DNA from 3 places in the Paenibacillus sp. GXUN7292 genome. Region 2 is predicted to be linked to each of the others. Evidence: predicted binding sites of a transcription regulator. Region 2 holds the regulator's gene; each other region holds the start of a gene.

Region 1 (7,759 bases), on a different contig from region 2:
CACTGCGGCGCGTCGGATCACCAACCGCAACCGGTTTGTCACGATATTCTGGATGCGCTGCTTTTTCGATACTTGCGTAAAACGATTGTCCATCGACCAAAAGAATTGAGCGCTCAGGAGACATTACTAATCACCGGCTTTACGGATAATATTCCATCTAAACTAATTCGAATTGTCCGTTGACTGACTTGTTGCCGCCTATTCCGATAAATTATTTTGATACAACGCCCAATATATTTATCAATTGACATTCTCCATCCAACCCTTCGAACGTTTGTTCTTACTATCATAATACGAACAATTGTTCCCTTCAAGAAGAATTTTATTCCTTCTGTCAGTTAAAATTGAAGATGGTTTTCATGTGGAAGCTGGAATGAACATTAATGAATTTCAATAGTCGGAATTTGGTCAGAAACTGCAAGCTCAATCTGTTCAGATAACTTTTATTGATTAAAAAACAGCCCTCAAGTTAAATTGAGGGCTGTTTCAGCATTGTTCAAATCCAACTGAAGCTGTTCGTTCAGCTCCAACTGCTGCTTTAGTGTTTCTCCAATCTCCGGAGTTACTGCCTCTGTTACAGCAACTGCATAGTTGCGGACGCCGTTCTTTGCGTACCCATAATAGATAGTCTCTCGTCTTTATGATTCCACTCTTGGTTTATCCGCTTGACAATTTGGTGATGAAACGAGTCCGAGCTGTGCTAATTTCGTTAAGTAATAACATTCCTCCCTCATCATATGATCTGGCATTAATGGGGTGATTCTATCTAACACCTCGGCTGTAAATTCCATTTCCTCTAATTCATTTAAGAAAGCAACGAATAATTTCATTTCTATATCTACTTCCTTATGAAGTCTTTGGAATGCTGGAAAATCTTTCAGATTTGTTCTCATATAGCCTGCCATTTCAATGCTCTTCATATATAGCTGCTCAAAATGCTTTTTGAACTTTGTGCTGCGTTTGATTAAAGAGCTCTCTACGCTGTCGAGATCACTTGCTATTGCTGCTGCGTGGCCCACAGCATCAGGCAGCCAAAGAAAATCGTGATGTATTGCATCAAAAGTAGGTACAGGTTTTCCTGCAACTAACTCGTTTAAAATACGTAAATATTCCTCAAGCTCATTAACCATATGATTAATAAAGGTAGGTGTTAATCCTATTTTAACTTTTCCGAGTATTGCTCTGCTTAATAAATCAAGTTTAAACGCTCTAAAATTCATTGTCAGATTATAAGCTTGTGCAGAGAGTGGTTCTGTCTCTAATTCAGAAGTAATACTTCTAGCGCTTTCAAGCAATTGGTCGTATGCCTCAATGTATGAGCTTGCGATTTGAATGTCTTGTTGCTCCACTGGTGACAGGGTATTAAGAATAAACCTTGCATGATCCCCTAAAATTTGAAGCCAAAATCGATGCTCATATAATGCAGATTGAATGATACCACCCACCTCTTTTCGTGCAAATATTTCTTTTAGGTTAGGTTTTAGAATATTTTTTGTTGCTGACGATCCGATTTAATCATTTCAACCGCTTCTCTAAAACGTTGTGAATGAACGACCTCGCGTTCACGTAAAAATTTCAAGCTATCCTGCAGGTCAACATCATCTGTCATATCGATTAGCCACTGATAAGTCGCCCTCGCCTTCTCCTCTGCTGCTATATCCTCGTACAAATCTGCTATTGGATCGCCCTTTGCTTGAATGTAAGTTGCTGTCCAAGGTACGCCTGAAGCGTTTTGATAAAATAAAGCATGATCATGAGCTGCATAATGATCGCCCAGTCCAGCTGCTTTCAGTTGATCCGGGGTTGCATCCTTCGTTAGTTTGTAAATCATAGTTGCTATCATTTCCAAGTGGGCGAATTCTTCCGTTCCTATATGTTATCTGTAAAAAGAACCCTTAAGGGTTCTTTTTTTATCATATTCATTTACTTATAACTTAAACCTCACTCCAGCAATCGGCTTAATATCAACGATCTCTTTTCTAGGCAACTGAAACATTTCAGAGCCGTTAATGATCTTTACATAGCCGTAAACTTGAGACTCTTCAAGTACCCCCTCATGAGTAGCGCCTGTATCAAGTTCTACGACAACAACCAAACCTATATAGTCATCGATAATCAAGAAATCATCTCCTTTTCAGGAATGATTCGACAGTATCCGTTAATCTCCTTCCAATGTTGCTCCTTGAATATCATTGATCTTAAACCACTCACCATCAACCAAAAACTGTCCAGCAAGCTGATCAATGCGATCCACTATTCCAACTATTTGCAAATCTTCGTACTGGTGGTACATTCGAATAACTGCAAAATTTCGTGTCTTTAGTGATAATGCCATCACTCTAGATATTTCTTCCCATTCCTGCTCATCAAGTTCAATTCGTTGTCGTCGCTTTAAAGCTTCATTATTACTAATAATCGTCGCCTTATGCTCCGGCAGCATCATCCGGCTGCTTTCCCAAAGACCATTACACTGAAGCTTCTTACTCATTTATAATGCCCTCCTATCATTGTCGATCGCCGTCGCGTCTGACCAGCGTCGGTTATCGATACTGCTCTCATAATACTCGAGTCCCCATATCTTTGTTTTATAGCATCTGTTGCCCTTTCCAGAGCCATGTTTTTTTCTCTATCGTCAAATAAAGACACCTGGTACTCATCATCATGCGAAAACTGTGAAATACTCACACCGATCTTACGCACGGGTAAACCATCCCAATGCCTAAGTAATAACTCTACTGCAGCATGATACACTTGATTGGTCACATTAGTTGGATTATCCATTTTCATCTGCCGACTAAAGCCACTAGGACGATCAAAATCAGCTCCCATACATGCGACTGAAACAACATGCCCCATATAACCTTTACTCCTGCTGCGTCTGCAAACCAACTCCGTAATCTCTAGTAGTACTACTTTTATTTCATCAAGATTTGCGTAATCCTTGGGTAATGTCATTTGGTTACCAATCGATTTTGGCGGTGCTTCATGAGTCTCCGGGTTTACAGGACTGTCATCGATGCCATTGGCTATACGCCAGTATAGCTCCGCATTAATATCGGAATCTCGCCCGAATTTGCGGCGCATCATTTGCTTAAGTTTTTCTAAAGGTGTGTTTGCTACCTTGCCTATCGTATCTAGGCCCATGTAAGTCAGATGCCTTGTCATCCTTGAACCAACCATAAACATCTTATTGACTGGTAATGTCCAAAGCGTGTCTGGCAAATCTTTTTGCAAAAGCACATAAATTCCTGATTCATTCTTTTTTGCATAATTGTCACAAGCAGTTTTCGCTAGAATTTTATTATTTGATATGCCATATCTTGTGTAAATGCCTGTCTCCTGAAGTATCTGGTGTTGAATAAGTTTAGCCAAGTGTTCCGGCGACCCGAATAAATGAAGCGAGCCAGTTACATCGAGAAATTGTTCATCTATTGAGTAAGGTTCCACAAGATCAGTAAATGACTTGTATATATTTGTAATCATCATGGAAACATCAATGTAGAGCTGCATACGTGGCTTTATGATAATCAAGTCTGGGCATTTAGCGATTGATTCACCTAGCCTCTCTGCAGTTGTAACTCCAAATTTTTTTGCGATTGGACAAGCAGCTAGTATAATTCCCGATCGACGCTCCGGATCCCCTGCAACAACAAGAGGTTTATCCCGGTATTCAGGCCGCTCGGCCTTCTCAACCGACGCATAAAAAGACTGACAATCTGCAAGCATAATGACTCTATCCCGCATTTTTCACCAGCTCCACATCCACAATATTTTTCAAATCAAATATGCGGAAACCTTTAGCTGTAAAACAATATGCCTTAAGCAGATCGCCTTTGACAGACATAATTCTCACATCTCTGATGCTGACTTGACGTTTTCGATCAATATAAATTAACTGCACTACTTTCCCGATGTATCTTTCCATACAACCACCTCGAACGAGAACATTTGTTCTTATAATATCCGAACGTATGCTCCTTATGCAATAGTAAAAAGCCCCATATGTGACCATTAACTACCAACTCAATAGAGCCAACACGTAAGATATAATCTTATTGAGGTGGTTTTATGTTTGTTCAACCAATGTTGCTCGGCAAACGGGAATATCCGTTTGATGACGATCGCTTTATATATCAGCCAAAGATTGATGGCCACCGCTTAATATTATCTCGTACAGCCGAACAGGTACGATTATATACGCGTCACAATACCGAAGTAACACGCCAATATCCTGAGTTGCATATAGTACCGATCGTCGATAATGTTGATGTAGTCTTGGATGGCGAAGTCGCTCGTATGGACGAAACTGGTTGGGTTGACTTTGAATTAATCATGGAACGATTTAGTTTAAAAAATGAGCAACGGATTCGCCGGGCAATGATAACAAGACCAGTTACCTATTACGTTTTTGATGTGCTTTATTATAAAGGCGAGGACGTTCGAGGTTGGCCGCTAACGGAGCGCCTTGCATTGTTGGCAAGTATTCTAAAACCTAACAATTATTTTTCGTCGGTGCTGTCGGTCGAAGGCAATGGGAGTACCCTATTTGACGTCATCATATCGCATAAACTCGAAGGTATCGTTGCAAAGCGTAAGGTTAGCAGATATGAAGGTCGTCGATCCGATAATTGGTTGAAGATAATTAATTACGAGTATGCCAATGTCTATATTGCCGGCTATCGAAAAAGTGAGTTTGGATGGCTTGCGCACATTAACGGACGAGCTGCTGGAGTTATCGAATTAGCAGTTCCTGCTGAGCGAAAACAGGAATTCTATAGAGCTGCAAAATTACTCATAACTGGCGAGGATCAAAATTATGTCTATTTAGAACCGAGGATTAAAGCAAGCGTGCGTTTCCGTAACTATTACAAAAGTGGAATGCTGCGGGATCCGGAGTTTGTCAGCTTTGTACTGTAGTTCAGTTCTACAAAAAAAAAGCCCGCCGACCTTAGAGGGGAAGCGGGCTTAAGTTTTAAAATGGATTGCCACCGTTTACACTAATTGGAGTCAGTGTTAGCATTCTATATCCAACAGTACTCCTTAAATCTACCCCTCTAATTTCCCCATTGGCCATAACTAACCCTGTATCTGAATGGATTACTATTTTCCCATATGCAGGGATATCATTACAAGCTAATATAGCATTCTTTCCAAATCCAGTGTAGTAGTGGCCAGTTGACTTTCCATTTAGCGAAAATGGAGTTCCCGGGATAAAAGACGACGGCCTGTATTCCCCATATGAACCTCCAGTACTGCCTGCATAAGTTATTTCATCCCCAACATCATTATAAAAATGTACTGTCATTTCAACAGGCACACTACTTATATTGTTAAGGTTAAAATAAAAAATTGAGTGATGATCCGTTGCCGAACATACGTTATTATTTTGGACTGTAAAATATTGAACTCTGCTTACCTCAGGTACAGTACTTGTAGCAGATATAGAAGAAGTAAATACAAGCACCACCGTTAGCATAATGAACAAGCCAATTTTCATCAATTTACCTTTCTTCACTCTATCATCTCCCAATCTATTTTGCCTAATCATAACTTACAATTATCGACAAAAACAGACTGTTAATATGGAAATTTTTCCAGTAAGCTTGAGGGTTAATCATAAAGACTTCTTACAGTTTGATCTAAAAAGAAACCCACTAACAGCATACGCCAGTGGGTTTTGTCCTTCTCATTAAATCGTTTGTGCATGCCTACATCTTGGGAAGTTTGAGCATCCTAAAAATTCTCCACGAGAACCTTTTCTCCTAACTAATAGGTAGCCGCAACGCGGACATTCCTGATCATCTTCTTTAGACACAGCGACTTCTTCATTTACATGAGTTGCCTCCGACGTTCCTAACGATTGTTGATTAGTAACTTGTCTCGACTCTGGATTAAGAGCCAAGATCATTTCAATCAGCTTTTCCCTGTTAACCAATCGAACACCGTTTGATTTTGCCAAAGAATATGCAGCTTCTGTATAATCACTGTTTGAAACAACCCACGCTTCATGTGCTCCATAGTGTGCAATTGCAGCTTGGGCTTCTTGTACAGCTTTTATACCTACATTCTTACTATATCTCTTTGCTTGTACAATAATCTTTTTGCCATTCTTTGATATGACTAAATCTGCTCCGAAATCCCCAGCTGCTTGAGTGACTTGTACATTGTAACCATGAGCTTTGAATAAATGACTTAAGTAAATTTCAAACCTTCGGCCATCCATCTTATCTATTTCTGCAATGCCTGATTTCTTTAATCGTTCCGTTCTTGATTGATTAACCACAATTACAATTCCTATGTAAAGACCAATAATCACTCCTGCTGAAATCGCAGCTACTGCAACTGACTTTGTTAAGTAATAAGTGTATACCCCACAACCAAGCGTCAGCATACCTACAAATCCTTGTACTGGATCGTCTTTTTGTTTTCTTCTTCGTGCCACTTAACCTACCCCCAAATTGATTATTCCGAACATAATTAATATTTCGGCTGTAAAGTCAGGAAATTTGACCCAAATTACATTCACATTCTTTTTCTGCCACATATCGCCAAATCACGAGAATTGCAGGGTTTATATCATATGGAAGGATAATAACATTGAATAAAATTTATCGCTGTTAATGTTCATTGGAAACTATAGCCAAATTGTGACTTTTGACTTATACTATTTTTAATATATGAGGTTGTAAATTCGATCACTTCATTTAATAAAAGGAGATTGATTCTTTTGATTGAAACAAAAGCAGTGAAAAACATTGAACAACAAACTATGGAAGTGAATGTAGACGAGATGTTGACTATTCTTTCAAAAAAAAATAGTTTTAATGTCCTTGAAAAAAATTTAGATATATTCTTTTTTGAAAAAGACCCCTATAATTTACAAATTAGGTTAGTAGAACACTTTGGAAACAAAATAGGGACTAGTATATTTGTTTATTTGTTTGATGATATAAAGATTGACAACATTACCAATAAGTCACTAAGAGAATATTTAGCAAAATTAAATTTACTGAAATCTCTCTACGGATCACTTATAAAGGATTCAATGAAAAAAATATCAAACCCATTTTTTTTATCAAATATTATGTACAGCAATAATGAATATAAGAACTTAGCGTTGCTCACTCTAACTAGAAATGACAACCAAAATTTATCTATCGAACTTGATACTAATACTTTATTAGTTATGGCCACACAAACAATAGATGTTTTAAAAAATATGTATTCAAATTTAGATGCCACGTTTGATTTTGAGCGATTCAAGAGTTTACTTGAGACAGTAAACGAGTTCGTTAAACTAATTACTGATAAAGCTGAAGAAAACAGCTCGGAATCTGATTAACGATTGCAATTATGAAAAATCTACTTCTAGACATTATTAAGTTACTTGTTGGCGGAGGTATCTCAGTAATAACCACGTATGTGGTTTTATTAGCGGAAAACAAAAAAAATATTCAGACAAGAAAGCATGAGCTTGCATTAAAAGAACTCGGTGAAAAATTATTCGCACCTTTACTATTGGAACTCACTACATACGAGTCAAAAAATAATCTGCAATTAAAGCACACGTTTAACTTACAAGCTATACTTGAACCTATATCAAAATATCAATTTGAAATTCTACTACTTTCTGAAGAAACTTATATCCAGATTCAAAAGATATATGATTTTGCAGTATCCACTTCCAATACAGGGGGAGACAATGTAAAAACCCAAGATACAATTTTATTTGAACATCTCAATGAATTACGAAATAAAT
Region 2 (7,759 bases):
GAACAAAATCTTTACCTACCTTCAAATAAGGCTTGCGGAAGAAAAACAACATTGCCAATAATACATAACAGCCTATCGTAACCCAAAACATCGTATCCGGCACGTAATTAGGGGCTGTCAGCATTAAAAAGCAATAGCCTACAATGAAAATAATTAGCAAGGATGGCACAATAAAATTCCGTCCTGCAAAACGCAAGCCATCATTAACCGAGCTTCCGCCGCTCGTATTAATTAAGGTTGAACCTTGCTTTTTTCTTGCTTTATTGGCTTGTTCCATATTTTTGCGCACTTTGCGCTCCCAAGATCGTGACAAATCATATTCCTCCTACTATTAAAACTGTCAGAATAATTCCAAAAATTGCTTTCCTTAAATATTGCGCTTGAATTTATCAATAAAGCGATTCGGGTAATCCGCCTCTAGTGCACTAACCTCATTTAATTGGTTCCACACCTCTTGCGGCATTTCCCAGCCAATTGCGCCCATATTATCGTTAAATTGCTCTAAAGTGCGAGCTCCAAAAATTGGTGACGTCATGCCTTCCAGCTGATTCAACCAACGCAAAGCCACCTGTGCCGGTGTTTTCCCCAGCTGCTCTGCGACTGACTGTACGGCGTCTAAAACTTGGAAGTTGCGCTCATTCGCGCGAAGCCCCCAGGAGCTTTCTCCTGCCTTGGCAGTCAACCGGCCTTCGGTAGGCTCGCTGCGGTTGTAGCGTCCTGTAAGAAATCCGCCGCCGAGGGGAGCCCACGGGATAAAGCCAATATTTTCTTCCTTGCATAAGGATAGCATTTCACGGTCCATTTGTCTGCTTACCAGGCTGTACTGGGGCTGAATTGAAATGAACTTTACATAACGGTTCATTTCGCTGCATGCCAATGACTTCATCATCTGCCAGGAATAAAAATTAGAGCAGCCAATATATCTTACCTTGCCAGATGAAACTAAGTCATCTAACGCGCGCAGTGTCTCTTCTATTGGCGTGGCAGCGTCCCAAGTATGAACTTGGTATAGGTCAATATAATCAGTTTGCAGGCGCTTTAAGCTTGCCTCAACACTGTCCATAATATGTTTACGCGAAAGTCCAGAGCCATTGATATCATCTGAAGTACTCATCCGCACCTTAGTTGCCAACACAATATTCGAACGTTTGTTCTTGATGGCTTTTCCTACAATTTCTTCAGACTTGCCTCCAACATATACATTAGCTGTATCTAGAAAATTACCGCCCTGTTCAACAAACCGCTCAATCATTTCAATCGATTCGCTCTCTGAAGTTGTATTGCCAAAAGTCATCGTGCCGAGGCAAAGCTCCGAAACAGCAAGCCCGCTTCTGCCCAGTAATTTATACTTCATCCAGTTCCAGCTCCTTATATATGTTATATATTGCCGTACAGAATCAGTGTTTTAAATCCTCTTCATCCTCAACATACTTGATACTGTCAAGCTGCTGCTTGAAGTTTTTTTTGAAATTATTCAAATATCGCTTTCTTAACTCGTCTCTCTCTGCAATCTCCTCATTCGTTAAACCTGATGTTTTGCTTTTGCGAGATAACTCATTAATTCTAGCTATTAATTGATCAATATCCATTACTGCTTGCCCCATCCTCTCAAACAATTAATTATCACTTCTTACTTTGCACTTGTAGAGATGTGTTGTCAAGTTCTTCACTTAAAGTGAGTGCCGATTAGTTCTGAATGAGAAACATTAAAAATAAAAAAACTGCTCAAATCAAAAATTTGAGCAGTCCATGCTAATGTAAATATTTAAAAGGAAACTAATTAGTAACCCGAAGCCAACACTCCTTCTTCTCAACTATGATTTTAAATTTGGAATAATGAGCTTCTGTCCCGGAACAATATGCGATGATTGTAAAACGTTACGGCTTTGAATTTTAAAAATCATATATCGAACATCGTCAGATTCATCTATATATTGCTTAGCAATGCTCCATAGCGTATCTCCGGACTGAACGACTATAATCTGTTCACCGGCTTGCGGCTCTGCAGAAGAATTGGTCGTAGCATTAGTCCCGATCAGCTTAAAGCATGTAAATAAAATCATTAAAATCACTGTACTCATAACAACTTTCTTGTAAAAACCTTTCCCGGAAAGAACTTTCTTCTGCTTAACTGGCTCAATCTTAACTGTATCATTATAAATAGATTTGTATGTACTCAAATTTGTCATCATCATTATCAGCACCCCAAACATTTGTTCTGTTATCAGAATAACACGAACAGACGTTTGGGTCAATACAAAATAAGAATATTTGTTCGGAGAACCTATGTTTGTGCGAACGGCGGTTCTATGTTATAATTTTACACAATATTAGGATTGGAGTTGATCGTCGTGTCCAAGATTTCCAAACGACAATATGCAATACTTGAATTTATAAAGCAAGAAGTACGAGATAAAGGTTATCCGCCTTCGGTTCGCGAAATCGCCGAGGCAGTAGGTTTGTTGTCAAGCTCGACCGTTCACGGACACTTGGACCGGCTTGAGAAGAAGGGCTTTATACGCCGTGACCCGACCAAGCCCCGCGCTATTGAAATATTGAATCAGGACACCGAGAGCAACGTCATCCCGCTTCCTGTAGCGAACGTGCCTATTGTAGGCCGAGTAACGGCAGGGATCCCGATTACAGCTACAGAGAACATTGAGGAATACTTCCCTCTGCCATCACATTTTGTAGGCGATAACAATGTTTTTATCCTTAATGTAATCGGTGACAGTATGATTGAAGCAGGTATACATAATGGCGATTTCGTAATAGTCCGCCAGCAGCAAACTGCTAATAACGGAGAGATTGTCGTTGCAATGACCGAAGACGACGAAGCTACTGTGAAAACCTTCTATAAAGAAAAGGATCATATCCGCCTCCAGCCGGAGAATGAGACGATGGATCCTATCAGGCTCCAGCACGTAACTATTTTAGGCAAAGTCATAGGACTATTTAGAGATTTGCATTAATCCACTAACACCCAGTCAACTCCTCCCCATAGTGCATAACCTATAACATATTCACAAGTTGGGGAGGTGAAGAACATTATGTCAGCAGTAGGTGGAGCTTTTTCAAACGCAGGTGCGATCCTTGTACTTTTCATCCTCTTGGTGATTATCACATGCAGTTTTGGATGGGGCAACAAAGGATGTTGCTAATTACTGATCTGAATTAGCAATGTCCTAATCATAGGCCATCAGTGATATTGCAGCTGCAAATGCGTCGCATTTGCAGCTGCCTTTCTTTTGCGCCCAATCCATTGCAGGCTATCATGCACCAGATCGCAGCAACCACTATGTTCACAACTCAAATATACATATCTGATACTCCGATACTTCCACAAAATGTACATGATGCATCGATAAACATTATTCTCACCAAGCAAAAAGAACGCCTATCAGCGTTCTCAGCGTGTTGCAAAAGCTCCACAGCAGCTTAATAGCCCGGATAACAGACCTAAAGAAGTAAGCGGAAAGCCGTCGATTCGTTGTAGTAGTTAAATAACCGAGCAAAAGTCGTAATGCCATCTGTTTAGAATTATAACGGAACTGAGAGGCTCTATTTAGCAAAAAAAGGTGTTTTAAAACTGTAACGGAACTGTGGAGCGCTATAAGTGATCTTTTCCCCGTTTAGGTAGTGATTTTGAGTAAATAAGGTTTCTCAGTTCCGTTAGCTTTTAGAATAAACTGATTTCCGTACAATAGCGTGTCTCAGTTCCGTTAGCGTTTTTCAACGGCCTGATTTCCTGTACTCAGTTTTAAAAATTTTGGTTTTTTGGGGATTCTAAGTGGAAAACACTGCCCTTAGGGCAACGCCTATCAGCGTTCTTTTTGTTAAATTGATCTTCTAATTGATCTTTTCTTCTGTTACCCACTTATCGCCAGCCTCAATTGACCGATGAAATTAGCTACTAAGCATTGAGTAACGAATGTATATGAAATTTCATACAGAATCAGCAGAAACGACCTAATTTTCGCGAATGTATATGAATTTTCATACAGAATTAGCGGGAATGACCCAACATTCGCAATTGTATATGAAATTTCATACAGAATCAGCAGGAACGGCCTAATTTTCACAATTGTATATGAATTTTCATACAGAATTAGCAGGAACGGCCTAATTTTCGCAATTGTATATGAATTTTCATACAGAATCAGCAGGAACGGCCTAATTTTCACAATTGTATATGAATTTTCATACAGAATTAGCAGGAACGGCCTAATTTTCGCAATTGTATATGAATTTTCATACAGAATTAGCGGGAATGACCCAACATTCGCAAATGTATATGAAATTTCATACAGAATTAGCAGGAACGGCCTAATTTTCGCAATTGTATATGAATTTTCATACAGAATTAGCAGGAACGGCCTAATTTTCGCAATTGTATGTGAAATTTCATACAGAATAGTCAGGCGCTATCCCAAAACGTCCAAATGTATTTGAAATTTCGTATACAGTCAGATACTAGTAATTGGTTTTTTCTATTTTTATGCCTACTCTTGTGCTTCATCCACACTGTATCGCCAGCTCCCAGACATCGTTAAGAGGTAAATAACGATTTCCCCAGTCACATATGCCGCAGGCCCGCAAAACTCAATAAGGTTACTACTGCTTGCTATGACGCTTTAAATTTAAGTTTCATGCAATCCTAGCCTATTAAAGCGTTCATTCATCCTCGCCTTTAAAGCTCCATATTCTGCTTACATACAAACCTAGCCTCTAAAGCGCCAAATTCTAGCTACATACAAACCTAGCCCCTAAGCGCCAAATTCTAGCTTCATGCAAACCTCACCTTTATAGCGTCAAATACTGATCTCTCTCCCACTGATGCACCTGCGTACGATAAATATCCCATTCGATTGCTTTAAGCTCATAAAAATGGGTTAACGCATGCTCGCCCAGCGCATCTGCAATCACTTCATTGTTGATCATTTCGTCGAGCGCTTCCTTCAAATCTGCCGGCAAGCTTTCAATGCCAGCCTCAAACCGTTCTTCTTCCGACATAATATAAATATTGCAATCAGTTGAAGCTTTAAGCGCCAGCTTGTTTTTAATCCCATCGAGACCGGCTTTTAGCATGACAGCGAGCGCCAAATACGGATTCGCAGCAGGATCAGGATTACGCAGCTCAATACGCGTAGATAAACCGCGCGATGCAGGAATACGAATCATTGGCGAACGATTGCTGGCGGACCACGCTACATAGCAAGGCGCCTCATAACCAGGAACTAGTCTTTTATAGGAATTGACAGTCGGATTCGTAATAGCCGCCATTGATCTGGCATGCTTCATAATCCCGGCCATGCAATGTCTTGCAGTTTCGCTCAGCCCAAGCTTATCCTTCTCATCGTAAAAAGCATTAACTTGGTCCTTGAACAAAGAAATATGGCAGTGCATGCCAGAGCCATTGACGCCGAATAGCGGCTTCGGCATAAAGGAAGCATGCAGGCCGTGCAGCCGTGCAACCGTTTTGACGACAAGCTTAAAGGTCTGGATTTGGTCAGCGGCTCGAATCGCATCCGCATATTTGAAGTCGATTTCGTGCTGGCCAGGAGCAACCTCATGATGGGAAGCTTCAATTTCAAAACCCATTTCCTCCAGCGTTAAAACGATATCCCGACGGCAATTTTCACCCATATCCATAGGAGCCAGATCAAAATAGCCGCCATTGTCATTCAACTCCGTTGTAGGCTCGCCTCGCTCATCCGTTTTGAACAGGAAGAATTCAGGCTCAGGGCCGACATTCATTGCTGAATATCCAAGCCTTTCCGCATCCTTCAGCACTCGCTTTAATATGCCACGCGGGTCGCCGGCAAAAGGCTTGCCATCAGGCATATATACATCGCAAATTAATCTGGCGACGCGATCCTGCGCAACCCAAGGAAATACTACCCATGTATCAAGATCGGGATACAAGTACATATCCGACTCTTCAATCCGAACATAGCCTTCGATAGAAGAACCGTCAAACATCATTTTATTATCCAGCGCTTTATCTAGCTGGCTGACTGGAATTTCAACATTTTTGATCATGCCGAGCAAATCTGTAAATTGCAGCCGAATAAAACGAACATCCTGCTCTTGGGCAATGCGCTTAATATCTTCTTTTGTGTACCCCATCATTACATCTCCTTCACGGTCAGAGCCAAGACTGCCTTACTATTTGCATCTGCTTTAAAAGAAACCATAGGTTATCCGACTGCTATGACCACATGATTTCTTCAACAAGCAACAGCTGTTATTCGTAACACTTTTATAATTTAAAAAAGCGCGACAATTGACCTTGAATCATCGAGGCCTTGCCAGGCCGCTGCTGCATAAGCTCCTGCTTCAGCAAACGGTGTATTTGCTTGCGTGACAGCTTCTCCGGAGTTCTCTCCTCTATCGGCGTCTCGCTGGTATCCACCTCAGCAGCCGGCAGCATAACCTGCTTTATTCCCGCAATATTAATGCCTTTTTCAATCATTGTTTTAATTTCAAGCAAACGCTCTACATCGTTAAAAGAAAACATCCGTTGGTTTCCAGACGTTCTTGCAGGGAGAATTAAACCCTGCTGCTCATAATATCGAATTTGCCTGGCCGTTAAGTCTGTAAGCTTCATTACTATGCCAATTGGAAATAACGCCATACTTCTGCGATTTTCATCAGCCATTTCGCACCAGCCTTCCGTCAAGCTTAATAAAATTAGTGTATCTATCGTACAGAAACGTGTCAACAATATCAAATTAAATAATAATCAGCCCTCTTTCTACCATACGCCGAAGCGCTGTCAGTATGCCATACTTGGCATGAGCATACGTTAATCCCCCTTGCAAATAAGCAATATACGGCTCCCTTATCGGCGCATCCGCAGAAAGCTCCAGACTCCCGCCTTGAATAAATGTTCCAGCAGCCATAATTACTTCATTCTCATAGCCCGGCATTGCAGAAGGTACTGGTGTAACATAGGCATCAACAGCGGCCGCTTGCTGAATACCCTGCACAAATGCGATTAAATGGTCCGCGTTGCCAAATTGTATCGCTTGAATTAAATCTGTCCGCGGATCGTTCCAGCGGGGCTTCGTCACAAAACCCATCGTTTCCAGCATGGCTGAAGCGAGCACGCTGCCTTTTACCGCTTGGGAAACTAAGTGCGGCGCCAAAAATAAGCCTTGGAACATAGCACGCAGCGTTCCGAGCATCGCGCCCACCTCTCCTCCGATGCCTGGAGCCGTCAATCGATACGCTGCTGCATCTACCGCAAATTGCTTTCCAGCAATATATCCGCCGGTTTCGGCTATTCCGCCACCCGGATTTTTTATCAGCGAGCCGGCCATAATATCTACGCCAACAGCTGTTGGCTCGAGCAGCTCAGTAAATTCGCCATAGCAGTTATCAACAAATACGATTAGATCGGATCGGATGCTTTTAATTTTAGCTGTCATTTCTCCAATTTTCTCTACTGTAAACGAAGAGCGCCAATCATAGCCTCTCGAGCGCTGTATGCCAATAACCTTCGTGCGTTCATTTATGGACCGCTCGATTGTTTCCCAATCCAGCTCATCGTTAGCAAGGAGCGGCACATCACGGTATCCTACTCCCCAATCCTGTAATGAGCCCAGCCCATCCTCAGGAGCGCCAATAACTTTATGAAGCGTATCGTAAGGCCTTCCTGTTATATATAACAGTTCATCGCCTGGACGCAGCAGCCCAAACAGCGCACAGCTTATCGTATGAGTTCCCGATACAAAATGAGGCCTTACAAGAGCTG
Region 3 (7,759 bases), on a different contig from region 2:
TTATATCGAAAGTGGAGGTTGCTGTTCCTAATGAAAAAGAAAACCAAGTTTAAAATGTTTTATGTGTACCTGGGTATTATTCTTGTTCTGTTCGGGGGAATATTCGCATTGAATTCCATCGAATCAAAGGATAATATTTATGGTATCCCGTCATCACAATTAAACCCGGCTACCCGCAAGCAGCTCAATGACCCTAACTATCAGAATATCATATTACCTGCACAATTTGATGAAAAGGTCGAAAATAAAGAAGATTTCTTTGTGTATTTATTTTCTTCTACTTGCCACTACTGTAAGCAAACAACACCTGAGCTGATGCCTTTGGCTAAAGAGCTTAATATCGATTTGCCGCAGCTTAATTTGCTGGAGTTCAACTCCTATCAAAGATCGCTTAATGTAAATTACACGCCAACACTCGCTTATTTCAAGGATGGTGTTGAAGTAGACCGCATGGAAGGCGGCATTAAGGTAGAGGGTGCCAGCGAAGGCTATACGCTGGATCAATACCGAGAATTCTTTACAAAGCACGCAGGAAACAGTTAATATGATCAAACGATCCTTCATGTATGGACTAGCCCTTGCATTTACTTGTATCACGCTGCTGACAGCTTGTTCCTTGATCGAAAAGCCGTCGAACAAGCATGAGCATTTGGTCGGCACAGAAACGTGGGAAACTACAGCTTCAACGGATACACTGCCGCATTTTCTAACCGAGCATACAGATTTGACCAATCATTTGTATTCTGAAGTGCCTCATCATGCGCACATTATGGGAGAGCTGAATTGCTATTGCGGCTGCATGCTGGGCACGGAGTTTGACGAGCCGCATGATTCCTTGCTGCGCTGCTATTGGGCGGAGAAGCCTGACAGCGAAGGTGAAGTGGTATGGACTGATCATAGCACGACCTGCGGAGTATGCAAAAAAGAGATGGAAATGGTTATCGCCATGCAAAAAGAAGGCAAGTCTACTGATGACATTCGTCAGGCAATTGACGATGCGTATAAAGGCAACCAATAATAAACAGCAATAGCAAAAGATCGAGTTCGCCCCAAGACGAACTCGATCTTTTTTCATTTTAGCCGTCTACATGCGCTTGGCCCTGGAAATCGACTCTTGAATAGCTGCTGACAGCTGAGATAAGCCGACATAATCAGACACCTCGAACAGCTCGTTGAATTGGATTTGATACTGGGCTGCCTCTCTGACCCGATGATAAAAATACAAATCCTGAATTCCGCTCAGCACTCTTGTGACTACATTAGACTGCTCTTCAAAATCTGTCTGGGCATCTAAAATTTCATGACGAATGCTTGCCATCTCTGTATCAAGTACAAAGGCAGCTTCAGCTGCTTTTTTCAGCCTCAAGCGCACATCTTCTGGAATTCTCTCTTTATACTTATAGTTCAATGAATGTTCGATTGTCGCCCAAAAATTCATTGCTAATGTTCGAATTTGGATTTCAGCCAGCACCTCAATATAGCCCAGCGCCGTTTGTACAGGATAGCGGACAATCATATGATAGCTTCGATATCCGCTTTCCTTGTAGTTGGTTATATAATCCTTCTCATAAACGAGCTGCAAATCTTTACGGTTGCGGATAAATGCTGCAACGCGATGAATATCATCAACGAACTGGCACATTATGCGAATGCCGGCTATATCCTCTATCCCTGTATCCAGCTCGTCCGAAGGAACTTGCAGACGCTTTGCCTTCTCCAAAATACTCGATATTCTTTTTACTCTGCCCGTTACAAATTCTATTGGAGCATACGATTCATGCAGCTTCAGCTCTGCCCTCATCGTTTTAAATTTTACTTTTAATTCTTCTACCGCTTGCTCGTATGGCTGTAAAAAAAGACTCCAGTCTCTACCGTCCATCCGGCCGCCTCCTGTTTCTAGCGATGATCTGCGCCTACTGCTTCAGCTATATTACGGTAGCCATCCTTGTGTAAGCAATCAATCAAGCCATTAGTTAATTCTCGCAGCACTCCGGGTCCTTTATAAATAAGCGCTGTATATATTTCTACCAACGAAGCACCTGCACGAATTTTATCGTATGCATCCTGTGCAGAAAAAATGCCTCCCGAGCCAATAATAGGTATTTGTCCGCCAGTTTGCTTATATACTGCCCGGATAACCTCAGTGGAACGCTCGCATAATGGCTTGCCGCTCAAGCCTCCCGCTTCAGAAGCATTAGCATGCTGCAAACCAGCGCGGGACAACGTTGTATTAGTAGCAATTATTCCCGATATACCGCTATTCATAATCGTGTCTACTGTATCCGCCAGCTCTTCATCCGTCATGTCAGGCGCAATTTTTACGAGTACTGGCTTGGTCTGGCTGCCCAGCCGGTTGCTTTGACTGTTCATTTCTGCAGTTACAGCCTGCAGCAATTTGCGCAGCTCCTCACCATGCTGCAAATCGCGAAGCCCTTGTGTATTGGGTGAGCTTATATTGACAACGAAAAAATCACCATGAGCATATAAAGCCCTTATGCAGGCCTCATAATCCTCATGAGCCTTTTCATTGGGCGTCACTTTATTTTTCCCAATATTTACGGCGATCGGGATACGATATATTTTTCTTTGCTTAAGATAGCGGGCCATCGCTGCAGTGCCTTCATTGTTGAAGCCCATACGATTAATTAAAGCTTCATCCGCTGGCAAACGAAATAAACGAGGCTGCTCGTTGCCTGGCTGCCCTTCAGGCGTAATCGTGCCTACCTCAGCAAATCCAAAGCCAATGCTAGAAAACCCGTCCGCACATTTTCCGTTCTTATCAAGTCCAGCCGCAAGTCCTATCGGATGCGGAAACGTCAGGCCGAACAATTCCGTCTCCAGCTCCGGTGCATGCTTAACCCCGTACATCATGTTAAGCAATCCATTCATGCCAGGAATCTTGCCGCCAAAAGCAAGCCCATCTATGACAAGGTGATGAGCCTTCTCAGCATCCATTTTGAAAAATATAGGCTTTAATATAGAACTGTAAAGCAAGCTGTTCACTCCGATCTCATTATATAGTCCAACGAACAGTTTAACTTTTTTATGTAAAAAAGAAAAGAGTTTCGTACAAGGTTATTCTACCATATTTTTTTAAAAATACGGTCATAGCAAATTTGTGAACTGTTGCAAAAACAAGAAACAAATAATGCTCAGATACGGATATCTGAGCAAAACTGGCACTATTCAGTTGCTAGGCGGTCAGAAAACGATTACAATGCTCTTATATGAACTTTTATTATAAATAGGAAAGGTTGATCGACGATGAGTGCAGCAAAACGCAAGCCGGCGCCTCTTAAAAGCAAGCCAAAAGTAGAAGAAGTAAATAAAAAAGCTATCGTATGGATCGGTTCTATTACCGCCCTTGTTATAATTATTATTGCTCTGCTGCTAATTTTCAGTTAATAGACTGCATACTTATTGCAGCCAACGATAAATTTTGTTCGGGTTTGTCTCGTCTTGCAGCGGCTCCAGCTTGAATCTTTCTCCTGCTGGCGCTTTAGCAAGGCGAGGCAGCGCATCGTACTTCATATGTACAGCCGTTCCAAGCGGCACCATATCATACAGCTCCTCCACATCCTTATTGCTCATTCTGATACATCCCTGCGATTCATCCTGTCCGATGCTGTCCGCCTTATTTGTGCCATGGATCGCATACAAAGTATTGGACAATGCCATGCCTCTGCTGCCGAATATTCCATTGTCGCTGCCATTTGGCGATTTTACTTTCTCGCTAATATAAAAGCTGCCTTTCGGCGTCCTTTCTCCCCCCAGTCCAACCGGGAAGCTGCGAATAATCATATTGTTATGCACGACTGCCAGTTGATGATTGCTGACATCGATTATTATTTCAAGCGGCTTGTCCCAGCCTTCCTGAAACAATCCATTCGTTCCGACGATTTGTGCGCCGTCATTGCTTTTGTTTTTGTCCGTTAATGCTGCGCTGCTGTTTGTATTATCACGCTTCGTTTGTTTTATCCTTGATAATACGTAATTGAATTTATCTTTGAGCACACTGCTTTCACCGGAGAGGATATTGTTCGGATAAGGCATAATGAGATCGTCCAAGCTTTGCGGCCATTTTTTATAGAGCCTTTCATATTGCATAATTCCGCTGGCTAATGTCCAATGATGCTCCTGCTGCTTGCTCCACTGATCATATTTGCTTTTAAGCTCAGACGAGCTGGCCGGCTCGCAGCGGCATAATTCCCGATCATACATTTTAATATCTAGCTGCGGCCCTTCTCCCTGCATCGCAGATAATAAAAACTTTTTGCTTCCGCCCCAATTATACCAGTTTCCCTGCTGTTCCAGCTGAGCTGCGATCGTAAGCTTAGGCGCTTCCTGACCTGCCGTTAAAATTTTATGCACAGCACTTCCTGCAGGCTTTAAATCGGAAACAGGCAGAAATAATACACCTATCTCATAGGGCATACTGCTTTCCGCTTTAACCGTCTCAGGCACTGGAGCTGCGGGCTTGGCAGAATTATAGTAATACGTCATGTATAGCCCTGCCAACAACAGTGGAACAGCCAGCAGAACAGCTTTTTTTATTTTCTTTTTGCGTTTTTGCTTTTTATCCCACAGCTTCAGCTGCTGTAATTGATATTCTGCTATAGGATGGCTTTCCTGCTCAAAGGCATCATATACTTCTCCCGCCTGGATAAAGCAGTAATTTGCTTTGCCTTCCTTGCCGGCCTGCAAGTAGTGCTTGCCTAGCAAATACCAGCCCATTTGATTATCAGGATTCTCCTTTACAAATTGCTTCAAATAAAGAGTATCCGCCAAATTGTCCATCATCTTCCTCCTTTTAAAGGTCTGATACTGTATATATCGGTTCTTTTTCGTTACATTTACATCTGTTATTGATTTTATATAAAAAAAAGATTTGTACCGGCACATAGCGCCTTTACAAATCTTTGTTCATGTATATAAAAGCCTTGCAGGAAAGCTGAATTAGCCTTCCATATCGAATGGCTCGTCTGCAATTTTGATCGAATCAGTTGGACAGCCATCTAATGCATCAAACATATCCTCGTGCATATCTTCTGGAATCTCAGTAACGCCACGATTGCAATCATTTTTATATATAACTTCAGCAATCCCTTCATCGTCGTAATCGTAAATGTCAGGCGCTGTAGCTCCGCATGCTCCGCAAGCAATACAAGTATCCTTCTCTACCCAAGTGTACTTAGCCATGGTGCTTCCCCTCCTATAAATATGACAAAATTCGCTATTTCAATGTAACGGAATGAACGGCTCTTCCGAAAGAGCAATTCCTCCAGAAATCACATTTGATGAAAGCTTCATTCATCAATATATAACAAATCATCATCCTTTTGCAAGGAAGTTCCTCGTATTCGCTTATTTCTAATTAATGCCGAAGGATCATTGCTCAGCATTCCTGCTGTCAGAACAGCATCCTCGCCAAATTTGTCACGCAGCTTATCCATCGCCTTTGTCAATGCTTGCTTGCGCGGCTGCTCTTCATAATTGAACAAATCAAGCTGCACAGCCGTTTCCCCCGCTTTGCTTAGATTTTGCAAGGTAACGCCAAGCAATCGGATCGGATCGCCAAGCTTCCAATGCTTGTCAAACAGCGCGCACGCTTCCTTGTAAATAATATCGGCCTCTTGGGTCGGTACCGGCAGCGTATACGATCTCGTAATCGTCGTCATATCAGGCCTGCGAATCGTAATTTGAATAGTAGAGGCAATGAGCTGCTGGCGCCGCAGCCGTCTGCCTGTCTGATCGGAAAGATTCAAAAATATTCGACATACTTCTGCTCTTTCCGTCACATCCTTCGGTAAAGTTGTCGTATGTCCGATTGATTTATTCGGCTCCGCTGCTGCATGTACAGGTGAATGATCAATACCGTGCGCTGCCGACTTCATCCAGGCTCCAGCCACTCCAAATTGCTTGGTCAGCATCGTCTCATCAGCGGCAGCCAGTTGCCCGATTGTCCAAATGTTGAGTTTTTCAAGCTTTTGCGCAGTTTTGGAGCCAATGCCGAATAAAACCCGGCAAGGCCGGTCCCATAGCAGCTGCGACACATCCCTTAACCGCAGTATCGTAATGCCATTCGGCTTCTTCATATCCGATGCCATCTTGGCCAGCAGCTTGTTGGGCGCAAGGCCAATCGAACAGGGCAATGACCATTCCGACTGGATCCTTTGCTGAAGCGCTGCTGCGATATCAATCGGCGAGCCGAACAGCTTGGAGCCGGTTATATCCATATAGCATTCGTCGATCGAAACCCGTTCAATCTGCGGCGTATACTGCCTGGCAATCGCCATAAAGCCCTGAGAGTATTTTTTGTATAGTGTAAAATCAGGTTTAATAAGTATAAGCTCCGGGCATATTCGCAGAGCCTGCCGCACATTCATTCCTGTTTTAATGCCAAGCGCTCTAGCCTCATAAGAGCAGGTGACAATAATGCCTTTGCGCTGCTCGGCGCTGCCAGACACCGCTGTCGGCTTGCCTTCATACAGCTCAGGCTGCTCGGCGGCATGAACGGAGCAATAAAAAGCATTCATATCCAAATGAATGATGACTCTGCCCTTGCTCGGATACATTTGTTCTATATTTGTAAAGTTTTGGCCGCTCATGGCAGCTTCGACCTCCAGCATAAAATGCAAACATCTATTCTGCTTTTATCATAACGCAGTCTCTAAAAGAAGTCTAATAACGATAGCAATATAGCTGAAATTATTTTTTTATTTGCTAATAATCCTTATTTTCACTCTACTTTACAGGGATAAAGTGTTATAATATTAAATTATGATTTGTGGGTGAGTTAAGTGAAGGAGGCCTTTAAATTAATGAATGACCAAATCTTTATATTTGACACAACATTACGGGATGGCACGCAAGGTGAGGGCATAAGCCTCTCAGCCGATGACAAGCTAAAAATTGCCCAAAAGCTTGATGCGCTTGGGGTTCATTATATTGAAGGCGGAAATCCTGGCAGCAACAGTAAAGATATCGAATTTTTTCAGCGCGTCAAGGAGCTGAACCTTACTTCTAAAGTTACCGCTTTCGGCAGCACGCGCCGAAAGAACAGCATTGCTGAGCAAGACGCCAATTTGCAGCGCATTGTGGAGTCCGGCGTTAGAGCTTCCACCTTGGTTGGAAAAGCGTGGGATTTTCATGTGCATACAGCACTGCAAACTACACTCGAAGAAAATTTGGCAATGATTTACGATTCAATCGCGTTTTTAAAACGCAACGAGCTAGAAGCCATGTACGATGCGGAGCATTTCTTCGACGGATATAAAAACAATCCGGAATATGCGATCGCCGCACTCAAAAAAGCACAGGACGCCGGAGCGAACTGGCTCGTGCTATGCGATACAAATGGCGGCACGCTGCCAGGTGAGATTCACGAAATCGTATCGCGCGTTCGCGAGCAGCTCTCTGCGCCGATCGGCATCCATACGCATAATGACTGCGAGCTGGCCGTAGCCAATACGTTGGCAGCTATTCAAGCTGGCGCACGCCAGGTGCAAGGTACGATCAACGGCTATGGCGAGCGCTGCGGCAACGCTAATCTGTGCTCAATCATCCCTAACCTGCAGCTCAAAATGAACTACGAGTGCTTGCCGCCAGAAAAGCTTGCTACCCTTACAGGCACAGCAAGATATATTAGTGAAATTGCAAATGTCCATATGCCGGTTGGCCAAGCTTATGTCGGCAATGCAGCTTTTGCACATAAAGGCGGCATCCATGTATCCGCGATATTAAAGGATGCAAAAACATA

Evidence for each region. Region 2 encodes LexA, which represses DNA repair genes until DNA is damaged. Its sites were predicted from a motif close to CGAACATATGTTCG; they were not measured.
Region 1: ACRRU2_RS08055 (WYL domain-containing protein) is a predicted target of LexA. The motif match lies at 3,965-3,978, and genes of this name have one in related genera.
Region 3: ACRRU2_RS06670 (DNA polymerase IV) is a predicted target of LexA. The motif match lies at 6,636-6,649, and genes of this name have one in related genera.

The regions. Positions count from the first base shown of each region.
Region 1 covers NZ_JBOZWO010000006.1:135,886-143,644, reverse strand. Annotated here, with positions in the region: gene ACRRU2_RS08090 (DNA polymerase IV) at 1-124, opposite strand, end outside; gene ACRRU2_RS08085 (spore coat protein) at 465-626, opposite strand; gene ACRRU2_RS08080 (DUF2935 domain-containing protein) at 639-1,436, opposite strand; partial or broken gene ACRRU2_RS08075 (manganese catalase family protein) at 1,481-1,873, opposite strand; gene ACRRU2_RS08070 (hypothetical protein) at 1,928-2,119, opposite strand; gene ACRRU2_RS08065 (YolD-like family protein) at 2,159-2,488, opposite strand; gene ACRRU2_RS08060 (DNA polymerase IV) at 2,485-3,744, opposite strand; gene ACRRU2_RS08055 (WYL domain-containing protein) at 3,734-3,925, opposite strand; gene ACRRU2_RS08050 (ATP-dependent DNA ligase) at 4,069-4,917, shown strand; gene ACRRU2_RS08045 (hypothetical protein) at 4,973-5,515, opposite strand; gene ACRRU2_RS08040 (restriction endonuclease) at 5,690-6,442, opposite strand; gene ACRRU2_RS08035 (hypothetical protein) at 6,728-7,342, shown strand; gene ACRRU2_RS08030 (hypothetical protein) at 7,354-7,759, shown strand, end outside.
Region 2 covers NZ_JBOZWO010000002.1:118,937-126,695, reverse strand. Annotated here, with positions in the region: gene ACRRU2_RS03240 (hypothetical protein) at 1-313, opposite strand, end outside; gene ACRRU2_RS03235 (aldo/keto reductase) at 368-1,354, opposite strand; gene ACRRU2_RS03230 (DUF896 domain-containing protein) at 1,398-1,589, opposite strand; gene yneA (cell division suppressor protein YneA) at 1,815-2,195, opposite strand; gene lexA (transcriptional repressor LexA) at 2,352-2,972, shown strand; gene ACRRU2_RS03215 (YjcZ family sporulation protein) at 3,051-3,161, shown strand; gene glnA (type I glutamate--ammonia ligase) at 4,804-6,129, opposite strand; gene ACRRU2_RS03205 (MerR family transcriptional regulator) at 6,263-6,661, opposite strand; gene ACRRU2_RS03200 (aminotransferase class I/II-fold pyridoxal phosphate-dependent enzyme) at 6,735-7,759, opposite strand, start outside.
Region 3 covers NZ_JBOZWO010000005.1:71,403-79,161, reverse strand. Annotated here, with positions in the region: gene ACRRU2_RS06705 (thioredoxin family protein) at 31-543, shown strand; gene ACRRU2_RS06700 (PCYCGC motif-containing (lipo)protein) at 545-1,018, shown strand; gene ACRRU2_RS06695 (GTP pyrophosphokinase) at 1,085-1,879, opposite strand; gene ACRRU2_RS06690 (quinone-dependent dihydroorotate dehydrogenase) at 1,897-2,994, opposite strand; gene ACRRU2_RS06685 (hypothetical protein) at 3,265-3,405, shown strand; gene ACRRU2_RS06680 (L,D-transpeptidase family protein) at 3,418-4,800, opposite strand; gene ACRRU2_RS06675 (ferredoxin) at 4,957-5,199, opposite strand; gene ACRRU2_RS06670 (DNA polymerase IV) at 5,307-6,608, opposite strand; gene cimA (citramalate synthase) at 6,822-7,759, shown strand, end outside.